One region of the Paenibacillus sp. Y660 genome, then DNA from elsewhere that is predicted to be linked to it. Evidence: predicted binding sites of a transcription regulator. Region 1 holds the regulator's gene; each other region holds the start of a gene.
What was found. The regulator Rex, encoded in region 1, represses fermentation and respiration genes when NADH is low (regulators of the CRP and FNR family bind a similar motif). The targets are predictions, from matches to a motif close to TTGTGAAATATTTCACAA.

Region 1 (4,625 bases):
CCTTAGGGCTCCGTTTTGGCAGGCAATTTATAAGAATCAATGAAGGTTCCGTCATCAAAGCTATAGAAATCGTAAAAGGAATGCAGAGGCTTCTGGCCATCATCATAATAGACTTCCCAAATCGGTTTTCCACCAAACAGGCCAGGTTGAATTCGTTTAATATTCGCGTCTGGCTTCTCATTATTAAACGAACTTTTCAGCGTTTGCTCCGACACGGCATCATCCGCATTAATGATCTTGGGCAATTGATCTTCGGTCAGCCATACGAATACCTTATCATCCGCTTGATTTACGCCTTCAACAACCCAGCTCTCTTTGCTCCATATATGATGATATACATTATTAATAGAAGCTAGATCAGCCGCTTTTGTTGCTTGCTCCTTGGCATCCTTTATGGCTGACCACTCTGGACCTTGTATATCGCGAAAATAAATAAAGAAAAAGGTGATCAGCAGCAAAAGACTAGCGACGATCAAAAACAACCATTTCTGCAGCGTCATAAACGGCGGACGTTTTCTAGCGATTACGCGCATTAGGCTTGCAGCAAGCGATCGAAGCTCGCTTGCGCCTCGTAACGAATTTTCTGCTCATCGAGGAAGGTGCATTCGCCGTCTTTGAGTACTTGCCGCCCGTCAATCCATACATGCGCAACGTCGCGTCCGGATCCGGAGTAAACCAAATGCGAGATCATATCCGTCTTCGGATAGAAATGCGGCTGCTCGATGTTAATAGCGATAAAATCAGCCTTCATTCCTTCTTTCAAGCTGCCGATTTGATCCTGCTGCCAAATGGATTTGGCTCCGTAGACAGTACCCAGCTTTAATGCCTCAATTGCCGGAATTGCGGTTGGATCGCCTGACACGCCTTTGTGCAGCAGAGCAGAGAACCGAATTTCCTCAAACAAATCCAAATTATTGTTGCTTGCGACACTGTCCGTTCCAAGCGATACGGTCACGCCGGCACGAAGCAGGTCGGGTACGCGCGCGATGCCGCTCGCAAGCTTAAGATTGCTTACTGGGTTATGCGATACCGCTACCCCCTTGGCAGCAAGGATCTCGATCTCAGCATCGTTTAGATGCACGGCATGCGCAACGAGCGCTGGGCGCGAGAAGAAGCCAAGCCGCTCCAAATGCTCAACGGGACGAACGCCGTAATCCCTAACATTTTGCTCAACCTCAGCTAATGTTTCGGACATATGCGTATGCAGCGGCAAGTTGTAATCATGTGCTGCCTGGACAAACCGTTCAATATAATCCGGCGGACATGTATAAGGCGCATGCGGAGAAATCATCGTTGTAATGCGGCCATCCGCTTTGCCGTTCCAATCGCGCGCGAATGCGATTGCCTCAGCAAGCTTTGCCTCTTGAACGTCCGGCGGGCATAGGCCAATTACACCTCGTGTCAATACGCCGCGGATACCGCTCTGTTCTACCATTTGTGCAACCTGATCCATCCGATCATACATATCGACAAAAGCCGTTGTACCCGAGCGGAGCATTTCAACAATAGCAAGAGCGCTGCCGGCACGCGTATCCTGATCGACATATTTTCCTTCCATCGGCCACATTTTCTGCTCTAGCCATACTTGCAGATTCTGATCATCGGAGTATCCCCGCAGCAGGCTCATCGCCGCGTGGCCATGTGTGTTAATAAGGCCTGGCATAAATGCCAGCTTGCTTCCGTCGATTTTTTGGACGCCTTCTGAAAGCTGTACAGGCGCTTCCGTACCTATATAGGTAATCCGGTCATCCGTAACGACCATATGTCCCTTAAACGTTGGATTTGCATCATCCATCGTAACAAACAAACCATCTTCAATCCAAATCTGACTCATCCTTGGACTCTCCTTCTCTAACTAAATAGTAGGCTAAGCTAAGCAGCTCCTTCGTGAAATCCGCGTTATGTATTCGAATCTCATCCGGAACACGCAGGATGGCAGGCGCAAAGTTCAATATCCCCTCTACGCCTGCCTCCACGAATTGATTGGCGACATTTTGTGCTTCAAAAGCCGGCACCGTTATAATGCCAATTCTAATCTTTTGCTCCGAAACGGTATTCGCCAATTCGCTCATAGGCAGCACGATCAAATTGTTAATGCTCGTTCCGATTTTGCTTGGGTGCACGTCGAATACGGCCGTAATTTGCATGTTGTCCTTCGAGTATTTATTGTAATTGCATAAGGCATGTCCTAAATTGCCGGCTCCCACCAATGCAACCTTAATCGTCTGATCAACCTTCAAAATCTGCCGTATCTTTTCAATTAAATAAACGACGTCATAGCCGACACCCTTGCGCCCAAAATCACCGAAATAAGCAAGATCCTTACGGATTTGAGCAGGATTTAGATCAAGCTTCACGCCTAATTCTTGTGATGAAACGGTTTGAATTTCGCGATTATGCATTTCGTTCAATACTTGGAGATAAATCGGGAGCCTTCTGACTACGGCCTCCGATATTTTCGTTTGCTTCATCGCTTCTCCTCCTCAGCACTAGACGCAGCTTGACTCAACTGCGGAACTTCCTGCTTTTCTTCCGACAACCATTCCCGCATCCGTACAATCATTTGATCCGTATGCATCGTTTCGATTTTTGGACCCGGCAAGGAATATAAGAAATGCTTCCCATAGTACGTATCAATTACCCTCGTATCATATATGATTACAATACCCTTATCCTGCGATGTTCTTACAAGCCTTCCGAAGCCCTGTTTAAAGCGTATAACCGCTTGAGGAATAGACAGCTTCATAAATGGGTTTTGCTTTTGACGCTGCAGCATTTCAGCCTTGGCCTCTGCTAATGGATGATTCGGCGGCTGGAATGGCAATCGAACGATAGCCAGGCAAATCAAAGCTTCGCCAGGAATATCTACACCTTCCCAGAAGCTGCTCGTACCAAGAAGAACAGACTCAGGCGTCTGGCGGAATCGTCTAGTGAGCTTTGTACGGTTGCCGCTGTCGATGCCCTGTCCGAGTACTTGAATGCCTGCTGCGCTTAATTGATCCTTAAGCGGCTCATATACCTGCTTAAGCATCCGGTAGGACGTGAACAGCACGAGCATTCTGCCGTTCGTTTCCTTTGCAGCGTCAGCGAGCGATTTTACAAGCATATCCAAGTAAGAATCATCTACAGCAGCGCCTCGCAGCGCCGGAAAATTACGAGGTATGACAACGAGTGCCTGCTCCCTATAGTTGAAGGGCGAGGGAAGCTGTACGGTTTTAAGCTTTCCTTGCTCTTCATAGCCAGTCAGCCCGAGCTGCTCTGATGCATATTGAAATGATTTTTGCACCGATAACGTTGCTGACGTCAATACGATGCTCTCTTTTACATCAAAGAAGTACTTTTGAAGCTGCGCGCTTACATCTACAGGAACGCCATACAATTGTACAGACCGATGACGGTAAGTGCTGCTCGCCTCGATCCAAAATACCGAATCCGCAAGATCAAGCTTTATAAAGGTCCGCAGCTCATCCTTAAGACGCGATAAATCGCGAACGGCTCCGTTAAGATCGGTAATGATCGCCTGTACGCCAGAATCGTCTACTCGGTCTTTAATATCGGTAACCATCTTGTCGACAGTGCGAACTACACGGTTAAGCTCGGTATGTAAATTCTCTTCAACTGTAACGCCATCTTCCCAGCTTGCTGGAAGCTCGTTTTTCTTAAGGCGGCACACAGACTGCCCATTCTCGGTTGGACTATCCGAAGAGGTAGACGTAAAGCTATAAAGCATTTCAAATAGTTTATCCCAGTGCTCCTTAATCTCTTGAAAAATAGGAATAACCGTATCAATCGTCTCCAGCCAGGAAGCTTGGTGAGCGTCATCCTCGTACATAAGCTTCTGACGCAGCGCAGGCAAAAGCCCTGAACGATTGTCCTTGAACAAGCGAAGCACAGCCTGTGTCAAAGAAAAATAATTGATTTGCATGCCGAGATGCTTGCCAGCCACCTCTTCAACATGATGCGCTTCATCAATAATAAGATGAGAATAGGCCGGAAGCAAACGATGATCGGCTTGAACGTCCGTAAACAGCATCGAATGATTCGTTATCGTAACGTCCGCAATATTCGCTTCATGCTTAGCACGGTGATAGAAGCATCGCTTGAACCATGGACAAGCCCGATTCAAGCAAGAATCCGTGTCGCTTGCTACCGTTGACCAAAATTCGGCGCCTTTGTTGCCAAAGTTAAGCTCCTCCTGATCGCCTGTCTCCGTCTCGCCAAGCCAGACAACCATCTGTGCTGCAGTGACCGTGTCCTCAATTGGCGAAACAAGGTCTTTGGTATTTACTTTTCCTTCGAATTTGCGCAGACATAAGTAGTTGCCTCTGCCCTTGAAGATAGAAGCTCTAAATTCGAATGGCAAAATGTCCTCGAGAAGCGGCAAATCACGCTGTCTCAGCTGCTCCTGCAAGTTGATCGTATGCGTACTGACGACAACCTTCTTGCCGTTCTGAATGCCATAGTAAAGGGCAGGAATTAAATAACCGAGCGATTTTCCTGTACCTGTTCCCGCTTCGATAAGCAAATGCTGATTTTGATTGAGCGCGCCGAACACTTCTTTAAACATCGATACCTGCGCTTCACGCTCTTCATAATTTTCGAACTTTTGCTCAAAGCGCTGCCTG
Region 2 (4,625 bases), on a different contig from region 1:
GCCGCATCGTCGCGTACCGGAAAATCCTCCCGGTAGTGAGCTCCCCGGCTTTCTTCCCGCGAAAGCGCCGCTTCCGTGGTCAGCATCGCGCAGGTTAGCAAATTAGCAAACTCATACTCTTCACGCTCGGTTAGAACCGATTGATAAATCGAAAGCTGCCGCTTCAATTCCTCAAGACCCTTCTCAAGCCCCTTTGCATCACGGCGCAGGCCGGCATAACGCACCATAATTTTTTGCAGCTTAAGCCGTCTTTCTACAACAGCTTGAATCGATGTACCGCTTCGCTCGATTTCATTTTCAATAATAGGAACCAACGTACTGCTTGGCAGCTCATTTATTCGCTTCACGATTCTTCTGCCAAATACGATCGCTTCAGACAACGAATTGCTTGCCAGTCGATTAGCGCCATGAACACCCGTGGATGATACCTCGCCGCATGCAAACAAACGCTTAATGTTCGTTTCCCCATTTAGGTCGGTTTTCACTCCTCCCATCATGTAATGCATAGCAGGGGCAACTGGAATCCAATCGGACGTTAAGTCGAGACCGTATCTCAAGCAGTATTCATATATAGTAGGAAAACGGTGCTTCACCATTTCCGCCGATTCATGCGTAATATCAATATAGACGAAGGTTGATTTCGTCTCTTCCATCTCGCTGACGATCGCTCTTGCCACAATGTCCCTTGGCGCCAGCTCCAGCTGCTCATGGTAACGCTCCATGAAGCGCTCTCCTTTTATGTTGCGGAGGTACGCCCCTTCTCCGCGCACGGCTTCCGAAATGAGAAATCTCGGCGCGCCCGGATAGCAAAGGGAAGTCGGATGGAATTGAATAAACTCCACATCCTGTATGTATGCTCCTGCACGATAAGCCATCGCAATGCCGTCTCCCGTTGCAACCTCGGGATTGGTTGTATAGCGGTAGAGCTGACCGGCTCCGCCGGAGCTCAGGATGACCGCTTTTCCTTTCACGAACAATCGTTGACCGCTTGGCTTCTGCACAATAACGCCGCAGCATTCGCCGTCCTGAGTAATAAGGTCGATCACAAAATGATCGTCCCACACTTCTATTTTCGGATTAGCAATAGCGGTTTCCGATAGCGCTCTAACGATCTCAAAGCCCGTCGCATCACCGTTGGCATGCAAAATACGCCGCTGGCTATGCGCGCCTTCCTTCGTAAGCGCAAACTCGCCATTTTCCAAATCGAATTGGGTGCCCATCTGGATCAGGCTGCGAACGCCCTTTGGTCCTTCATGAACGAGCACATCAACCGCTTCGTTCGAGCACAGGCCAGCCCCTGCAACGAGTGTATCCTGCCTGTGGTAAGCGGGCGAATCCTCGTCCGATATAACAGCAGCGATACCGCCTTGCGCGTAGCGCGTGTTGCTGTCGAGCAGCGATTTTTTGGTAATCATAAGAACGGAATGATGCTCGGTTGACCGTATAGCTGTAAAAAGACCGGCAATGCCGGCCCCGATAACGATGACATCTTTTTCAATAACAGGCAGCTCACTCAACTGCACATCGACTAAATATCTGGGAATCATTATGGCTCCTCCAAGCGTAAACGGCAAAAGCCGGCTTTGGCTTTGTTGCTTTCGTTTCGTGGTGAAATATAAGCATAATAGGAAATGAGTACGAATAAGTCTTATATTTCAAACATAGGAGTAGCGCATACTACTTCACGAGTAGCATGCGCTCCAAGGACAAACGTGCTTGATCCGCAACATGCGGCGGTACATAAATTTGAGGCTGCATCGTTTCCAAGCATTTTACGAGCTTCTTCAAATTATTTACCTTCATGTTAGGACATACCAAATATTTAGATGCAAAATGGAATGTTTTGTCTGGGCTGTCTAGTCGAAGCTGGTAGCCTGTACCGTCCTCTGTGCCTACGATAAACTCCTGGCACTCCGATTCTTTACAATATTTGATAATTGCGGTTGTACTGCCTACAAAATCGCCAAGCTCGACAACCTCAGGACGGCATTCCGGGTGAACAACAAACTGTGCGTTCGGATATTTCGCTTTCATTTCTTCTACGTCTTTCACGGTAAGCATGTCATGCGTGTTGCAGTAGCCTTCCCAGATAATCATTTTCTTATCGGTGTTCTGCTGCACATAGTGACCAAGGTTTTTGTCCGGTACCCAGATGATCTCGTCACCTTCAACCGAGTTAACAACCTTAACCGCATTCGCCGACGTACAGCAAATGTCCGTCTCAGCCTTGATTTCCGCAGACGAGTTGATATACGTAACGACCTTTGCATTTGGATGCTGCGCTTTCAGCTTGCGCAAGCCGTCCACGCTTACCATGTCTGCCATCGGGCAGCCTGCACGCTCGTCGGGAATGATGACCGTCTTGTTTGGCGCCAAAATCTTTGCGCTCTCGCCCATGAAGTGAACGCCGCAGAATACGATAACATCGGCATCCGTTTGAGCTGCCTTCTGAGCAAGCAAGAAGGAATCTCCGCGGAAATCAGCTACCTCTTGAATTTCATCACGCTGATAATAATGGGCTAAAATGATAGCATTCCGTTCTTTCTTCAACTGTAACAACCGTTCACGCAGCTCACGGTTTTGCTCCGCCTTGCGTTCCAGTGCCAGTGCTTCCACAGTAAATCCTCTCCTCTTATGAGGGATGGGGGATAATGCCCATTCCGTTATACGGCAAGCTGAACTTTGTGAATTGATGCACAAACTTAGAAAGTCGCTTACCTATAGTTTAAACCAAAAGGGATAAATTCATTTGATTAAGATTTAATTTACACGTGGTAGATGCTACTGTCAATGTATTAAAGGCCATTTTCGGGCAGCAATTTAAAATTAATTAACAAGTAGGCTATCTGATAGCAAAGTTCAACTTCATTAGGTGTTCAAAAATGAATAAAAGGCCTCCATCCATAATGGAATAGAGACCTTTGCATCTTTAATGACACTACCGCTTAGCCGGATCGTAAGGCTGTCCAAGTGCTGAAGGAGCGTTCGAGCGGCCGACAGCTCCTGCCAGTACGACTAACGTCAGAACGTAAGGCAGCATGTAGAAAAACTCAACTGGAATTTGCTTCGAGAATTCAAACAGCTGCGCGAAGCTTCTTAGTGCTTGTGCAAGGCCAAAGAACATGGCTGCTCCAACGACGCCAAGGGGATTCCATTTGCCGAAAATGAGCGCTGCCAGCGCGATAAAGCCTTGCCCCGAAATCGTATTATGCGCAAAGCTGCTCGTCGTAGTCAGCGTAATCGTTGCACCGCCGAGACCTGCGAGCGCTCCACTGAGCAATACACCGATGTAACGATATTTCGTAACGCTGATTCCGACAGTGTCCGCAGAGCTAGGATGCTCGCCCACCGCGCGAAGTCTTAAGCCAAATGGCGTGCGGAAAAGAACGAAATAGCTGACAACTGCAAGAATGATGACGATATATGTTGTTGGATAAGCAGTAAAGATCGCTTTGCCAAGCAGCGGTATATCCGATAAGAAAGGTATTTTCATTTTGTGAAATACGTTTGCAAGCTGCGGCGTTTGTCCCGAACCGTCAAATAAGCTTTTGGTTAAGTAAAGCGACAATCCTAGCGAGAAAATGTTAATAACGACGCCCACGACCGTCTGATCGGCCCTGAACGTGATGGTGGATACGGCATGCAGCAGCGAAACTAAGACACCATATATGGCTGCCGCTACGAGTCCGATCCAAGGAGACGCATTTCCGAGGCCAGCCTGAATGGCATATTCGGTAGCAACCGCAGCAGCGAACGCGCCGGATACCATCAAGCCCTCCAGCCCAATGTTGACGACACCTGAACGCTCGGAGTACATTCCCCCGAGTGCTGCAAAGATAAGAGCGGTGGAAAACACAAGTGTTGTATTAATAAGCTGTCCAATGACATCGATTACGTTCATTCTACACCGCCTCCTTCCGCTTGCTTGCACGTTTATTTAGAAAAGGCTTCAAGAACCACTTCACCAATCCATGCGAAGCAACGAAGAAAATAACGGCGCCGATTACAATGCGCACAACCTCTGGCGGAACGCCAGCGCCAAAGCTCATGCCTGCCGAGCCGTAGCTGAGGCCGCCGAACAAGATTGCACCAAGAAGTACGCCAATTGGCGTATTGCCGCCAAGCAATGCTACCGCAATGCCATCGAAACCGTATCCCGGTGAAGCAGCCATAACCGTCTGGTTGCCGAACACGCCCAAAATTTCAAACACGCCGCCGAGGCCGGCAAACACACCGCTTATAAACATCGATTTAACCATCGTTAATTTAACATTCATCCCCGCATACAGTGCCGCATCGGGATTATGTCCAACGGCGCGCAGCTCATAGCCTTGCTTCGTACGCCAAAGCACGATATAAAACACGACGATGCAGATGAGTGCAATGATCGTTCCCCAGTGCATCCGAGCGTTGTCCGTCAATTTAATAAGCCAGTCAATCTTCACCATTGCCGATTCATGAACGGCCATCGATTTCTGCTGACCCTTCTCGACCAGAAACTTCGCAATAATAAAATTAGACAAGAACAAGGCGATCCAATTCAGCATAATGGAAGAAATAACTTCGTTGACGCCGCGTTTTGCTTTCAAATATCCGGCAATTGCCGCCCATAGCCCACCGAATAC
Region 3 (4,625 bases), on a different contig from region 1:
GCAAACCAGGCGCGCTTTGTTCCTTACTGATCAGGATGAGCAACTCCTACGGCGTTCCAAAAGGCGAGCATGTGCTGATCGATTATAAAATCAACAATACGGAAATGGCCGATATGATCGGCTCCACCCGTGAAAACGTAAATCGGATGTTAAGCGATATGCGTAAGGAAGCTGTGGTCGAATTTCAAAATGGCCATATTGTCATTAAAGATATTGCCTACCTCCGCAATATTTGCCATTGCGAAAATTGCCCTTCGGAAATATGCAGAATGTAATGAAATACGTTTTTCCTATATGAGAAGGGACTCCAGCGTTAGCGGGGTCCCTTCTGTGCATAACTGGATCTCAAGGGTTCAGCTATTCAGCTGACACCTCGATACCGACAAGGACGATATCTCCTTCTATACGTACAGGGAACGTATTCACCTGTCCGGTGTCCGGAAGCTGAACCTCTCCCGTCAACAAGCTTATTTTACAGTCGCGAAGCGGACAATATACATAGTCCCCGCTTATAAGACCCTCGGCGAGAGGGCCTCCCTTCTTATGTCCCGTTCTATTCTCGAGTGCGTATACGGTGCGTTCGGACAAACGGAATATGGCGATCTCCGGTTCACCGCCGAGCTTAACGACTTTCCCCAAATGCAGTGGGAAATCCGCAAGATTTCCCACCGGGTAATAGCTCGCACTACCTTTACTCCTCATGGCTTCCATACTGTTGCCTCCCTCACTTCACATGAATGTGCTCGTATAATTGATGCCTCAGCTCTTCCCTCTCCACAACTTCACCCCAAGGATCGTGCAGCCCTTGCAGGGCCAGTTCAATTCTAGCCACGAGCTCTTTCCGGCGCTCTTTGTTCTCGACAATCTCTTGGACAATCGCAGGCAGGCCCAGTCTTTCGATCCAATCCGATGTCCGCTCCCCGTACTTTCCGGTTTCCCGATAAAATTGGATGAAAGCACCCGCAAGCTCGATAAGCTCTTCATCCGTTTTCACCTTGCATAATAGATCCGCAGCTCTTAGCTTCACCCCGCCGTTGCCGCCTACATAGATTTCCCAGCCTCCATCGTTGCCGATGATGCCGAAGTCCTTAATCTCCGCCTCGGCGCAGTTACGCGGGCAGCCGTTAACGGCCATTTTAAACTTGGCTGGCATCCAGAGCCGTTCGAACTTCTTCTCCAGCAGTATTCCCATACCAATGGAGTCCTGCGTGCCAAATCGGCAAAATGTAGAGCCGACACATGTTTTCACTGTTCGGATGGCCTTGGCGTACGCATATCCCGATGGCATGCCGAGCTCTTCCCATACGCGAGGAAGATCCTCCTTCTCCACGCCCAGAAGATCGAGACGCTGTCCACCCGTTACCTTGACCATTTTCACTTTGAATTTGTCGGCGACGTCGGCTATTTTGCGAAGCTGCTCCGGTGTCGTAACGCCGCCGTACATGCGAGGTACAACCGAGTATGTGCCGTCCTTTTGAATATTGGCATGCAGCCTCTCGTTGACAAACCGGGAATCCTTCTCGTCTTCAAAAGCCTCCGGCCAAACCATGCCGATGTAATAGTTGATCGCCGGTCTGCACTTCGTGCAGCCTTCCGGGTTGTGCCACTCCAGCACGTTCATCACTTCGCGAACATGGGTCAGGCGCTTATCCCGAATGGCCGCTATCACATCCTCCCGGCTATGGGTCGTACAGCCGCAAAGCGACTCGGCACCTTGATGGTTGGCCTCAAATTGATCACCCAGCGTCAGAGCAAGGATCTGCTCTACCATCGGTTTACAGCCTCCGCATGACCGGCTGGCACCCGTACTACTCTTGATTTCTTCTACTGTAGTGAGGCCTTTATCCGCAATCGCTTGGATGATCATGCCTTTGGTAACCCCGTTGCACCCGCAAACAATTTCATCGGACGGCATAGCGGCAACAAAAGCTAGCGGATCCGTGCCCTCTGCATGCGTCGAACCCACAAGCTGTTCATGAATGTCCCTCGTCATCGGTTCATGCGCCTTCACCCATTTGAACAGCTGGGCCGAATCCGTAATATCTCCGAACAGCACGCAGCCGACGATACGATTATCGCGAAGAAGGACCTTTTTATACGTCTTATTCCAATTGTCCTGCATGCGGATAACATCCAGCCCGGAAGCATCTTGAAACTCCCCTGCAGAGAAAACATCGACGCCGGATATTTTCAGCTTGGTCGAGACGATCGAGCCTTGGTAAGGCTCCACAGGCAGACCACACAGCTGTTTGGCTAACACAGCTCCCTGTTCAAACAGCGGCGCTACAAGCCCGTAGCTGACGCCACGATGCTGATTGCACTCGCCAACCGCATATACATCAGGCGCGCTTGTCTGCATGAAGTCGTCTACGATAATGCCTCTTGCTGTCTCTATGCCGCAATCGCGAGCCAGTGCGGTCTCCGGAGCAATGCCTACCGCCATCACGAGGAAATCCGTTTCGAGCGATGAGCCGTCTTCAAACTGCAAGCTTTCAACACGCGCTCCACCGCCGATTGACACCGTCTTCTTCTTTAGAAGGAACCGAATTCCCTGCTCCTCAAGCTCCGTTTGCAGCATGGCGGAGGCGGCTGGGTCGAGCTGCCGTTCCATCAAATCCGGGAATAAATGAACGACTGTTACCTCCATTCCCAGTTTCAGCAGTCCCTTCGCGGCCTCAAGCCCGAGCAAGCCTCCGCCGATGACCGCAGCCTTCTTCCATGTACGCGCCGCTCTGGTCATTCGCTCACAGTCCTGCACGTCCCGGAAGCTGACGATCCCTTCTTTATCTACACCTGGAATCGGAAGCATAACGGGTTTGGATCCTGTCGCAATGATCAGCTTGTCATAGGCGCTGAATGAACCATCGCTCAATTGCACTTGCTTGGAGTCGATATCGATCTGCGCTGCCTCGATCCCGGCGAACAATGTAATTCCGTGCTGCCCGTACCAGGAATAATCATTCAAAATCATTTCATCGAAAGACTTGCTGCCTTCCAATAGGTAGGACAATTGAATACGGTTATAATTGGGATGCGGCTCCTTACCGATGACCGTAATGTTGTACTTGTCCGGCGCCAGCTTCAATATTTGCTCAATCGTGTTGATTCCCGCCATGCCGTTGCCGATTAGTATAAGCTTCTCACGTTTATCTCCATGGATAGTCATATTAGTTCCTCCTCCAATGCTGTCTCAATTCTCTTAATCCTTATGCTTTAATCATAAAGAGAATCGTCCGGCAAGGATGTGAATTTTATCACAGAACCTCCAAATTACACGTGCATAAAAACAAGCCCGCAGCATCCATTCGCCACGGGCTCTTCTATATATGAAAACAATCATCTCTGATCGTGCGGCACAACAGACTATCCGCCGATATGGGACATTTCAACCTTATGCTTAGGAGTTGTCTGTGTAAGTCTCGTTTCGGAATAACGGTCCATACGATTGCCCCAAATTTGAGCAATGAACGATCTTACCTCATCATCGCTGGCGCCGCCCCTGATCATACCTAGCAGATCGGTCTTCTCTGAAGCAAACAAACACGTATACAAGTGGCCTTCCGCAGAAAGCCTGGCTCTCGTGCAAGAACTGCAGAACGCCTGGCTTACAGAGGAAATCAAGCCGATCTCTTCCTGAGAACCAATATAACGATACCGTGTCGCAACCTCGCCGAAATAGTTTGATCCTGCAGGCTCGAGAGGCATTTCTTTGTGAATGATTTCGTAAACGCTTTGGCTCGGAACGACATGCTTCAAATTCCATCCATTGCTATTCCCGACATCCATAAACTCAACAAATCGCAGACTATGACCTCTTTCGCGGAAGTATCGGGCCATCGGAACAATATCCTGTTCATTGATACCTTTCTGGACGACCATATTTACCTTTACGGACAATCCGGCAGCCGCCGCGGCATCAATGCCTTCCAATACTCTTTTTGCCGAAAAACCTCTCCCGTTCATGGCTCCGAACCGGTCATCGTCCAAACTATCCAAACTCACGGTAATTCGCTCCAGCCCGGCGTCTTTTAATGCCTTGGCTTTCGACTTTAATAGCGAACCGTTCGTTGTAACAGCCAAATCTTTGACGCCTTCTATTCGGCGAATACGCATAATAATGTTGGCGATATCTTTATTTAACAGGGGCTCCCCGCCTGTAATCCGTATTTTCGAAACGCCAAGCGAAACAAAAATACGCGTTAGCCTCTCAATCTCTTGAGGAGAAAGCAGCTTATCCTGCCCTAAAAACCGAAAATTGGGGCCAAACACTTCCTCCGGCATGCAATAGCGGCACCTGAAATTGCAGCGGTCGGTTATCGATATACGAAGATCGCGAAGAGGCCTTTGAAAAGCATCCACGACCTTGGAATCTTGTTTGTTCTGATTTTCCATTGTCCACCTCGCTTCACTACTTGGTTATTTCATAAGGAAGAGTGATCACTTTAACGATCTGACCGGCTGAGACACCTTTGGATCCCGATGGGATCTGAATGAGGCAATTGGCATCTTGAATAGATACTAGCATACTTGAACTGTTCTTCTCCAACACACTCACCGTTACTTGCTCCTGGGAGTATGTCATTTTTCCCCGAATGTATCGATCGTGCGGACATCCTTTATTGTAA

Region 2: a site for Rex is predicted at 2,683-2,700, ahead of nadA (quinolinate synthase NadA). Genes of this name have one in related genera too.
Region 3: a site for Rex is predicted at 3,243-3,260, ahead of nirB (nitrite reductase large subunit NirB). Genes of this name have one in related genera too.

The regions. Positions count from the first base shown of each region.
Region 1 covers NZ_JBXBBJ010000002.1:63,006-67,630, forward strand. Annotated here, with positions in the region: gene AC2TDN_RS03085 (cell wall elongation regulator TseB-like domain-containing protein) at 3-533, opposite strand; gene AC2TDN_RS03090 (amidohydrolase) at 533-1,834, opposite strand; gene AC2TDN_RS03095 (redox-sensing transcriptional repressor Rex) at 1,815-2,471, opposite strand; gene dinG (ATP-dependent DNA helicase DinG) at 2,468-4,625, opposite strand, start outside.
Region 2 covers NZ_JBXBBJ010000022.1:15,103-19,727, forward strand. Annotated here, with positions in the region: gene nadB (L-aspartate oxidase) at 1-1,547, opposite strand, end outside; gene nadA (quinolinate synthase NadA) at 1,678-2,616, opposite strand; gene AC2TDN_RS20430 (ABC transporter permease) at 2,939-3,901, opposite strand; gene AC2TDN_RS20435 (ABC transporter permease) at 3,903-4,625, opposite strand, start outside.
Region 3 covers NZ_JBXBBJ010000011.1:107,143-111,767, forward strand. Annotated here, with positions in the region: gene AC2TDN_RS14880 (Crp/Fnr family transcriptional regulator) at 1-275, shown strand, start outside; gene nirD (nitrite reductase small subunit NirD) at 358-711, opposite strand; gene nirB (nitrite reductase large subunit NirB) at 725-3,166, opposite strand; gene moaA (GTP 3',8-cyclase MoaA) at 3,364-4,392, opposite strand; gene AC2TDN_RS14900 (molybdopterin molybdotransferase MoeA) at 4,409-4,625, opposite strand, start outside.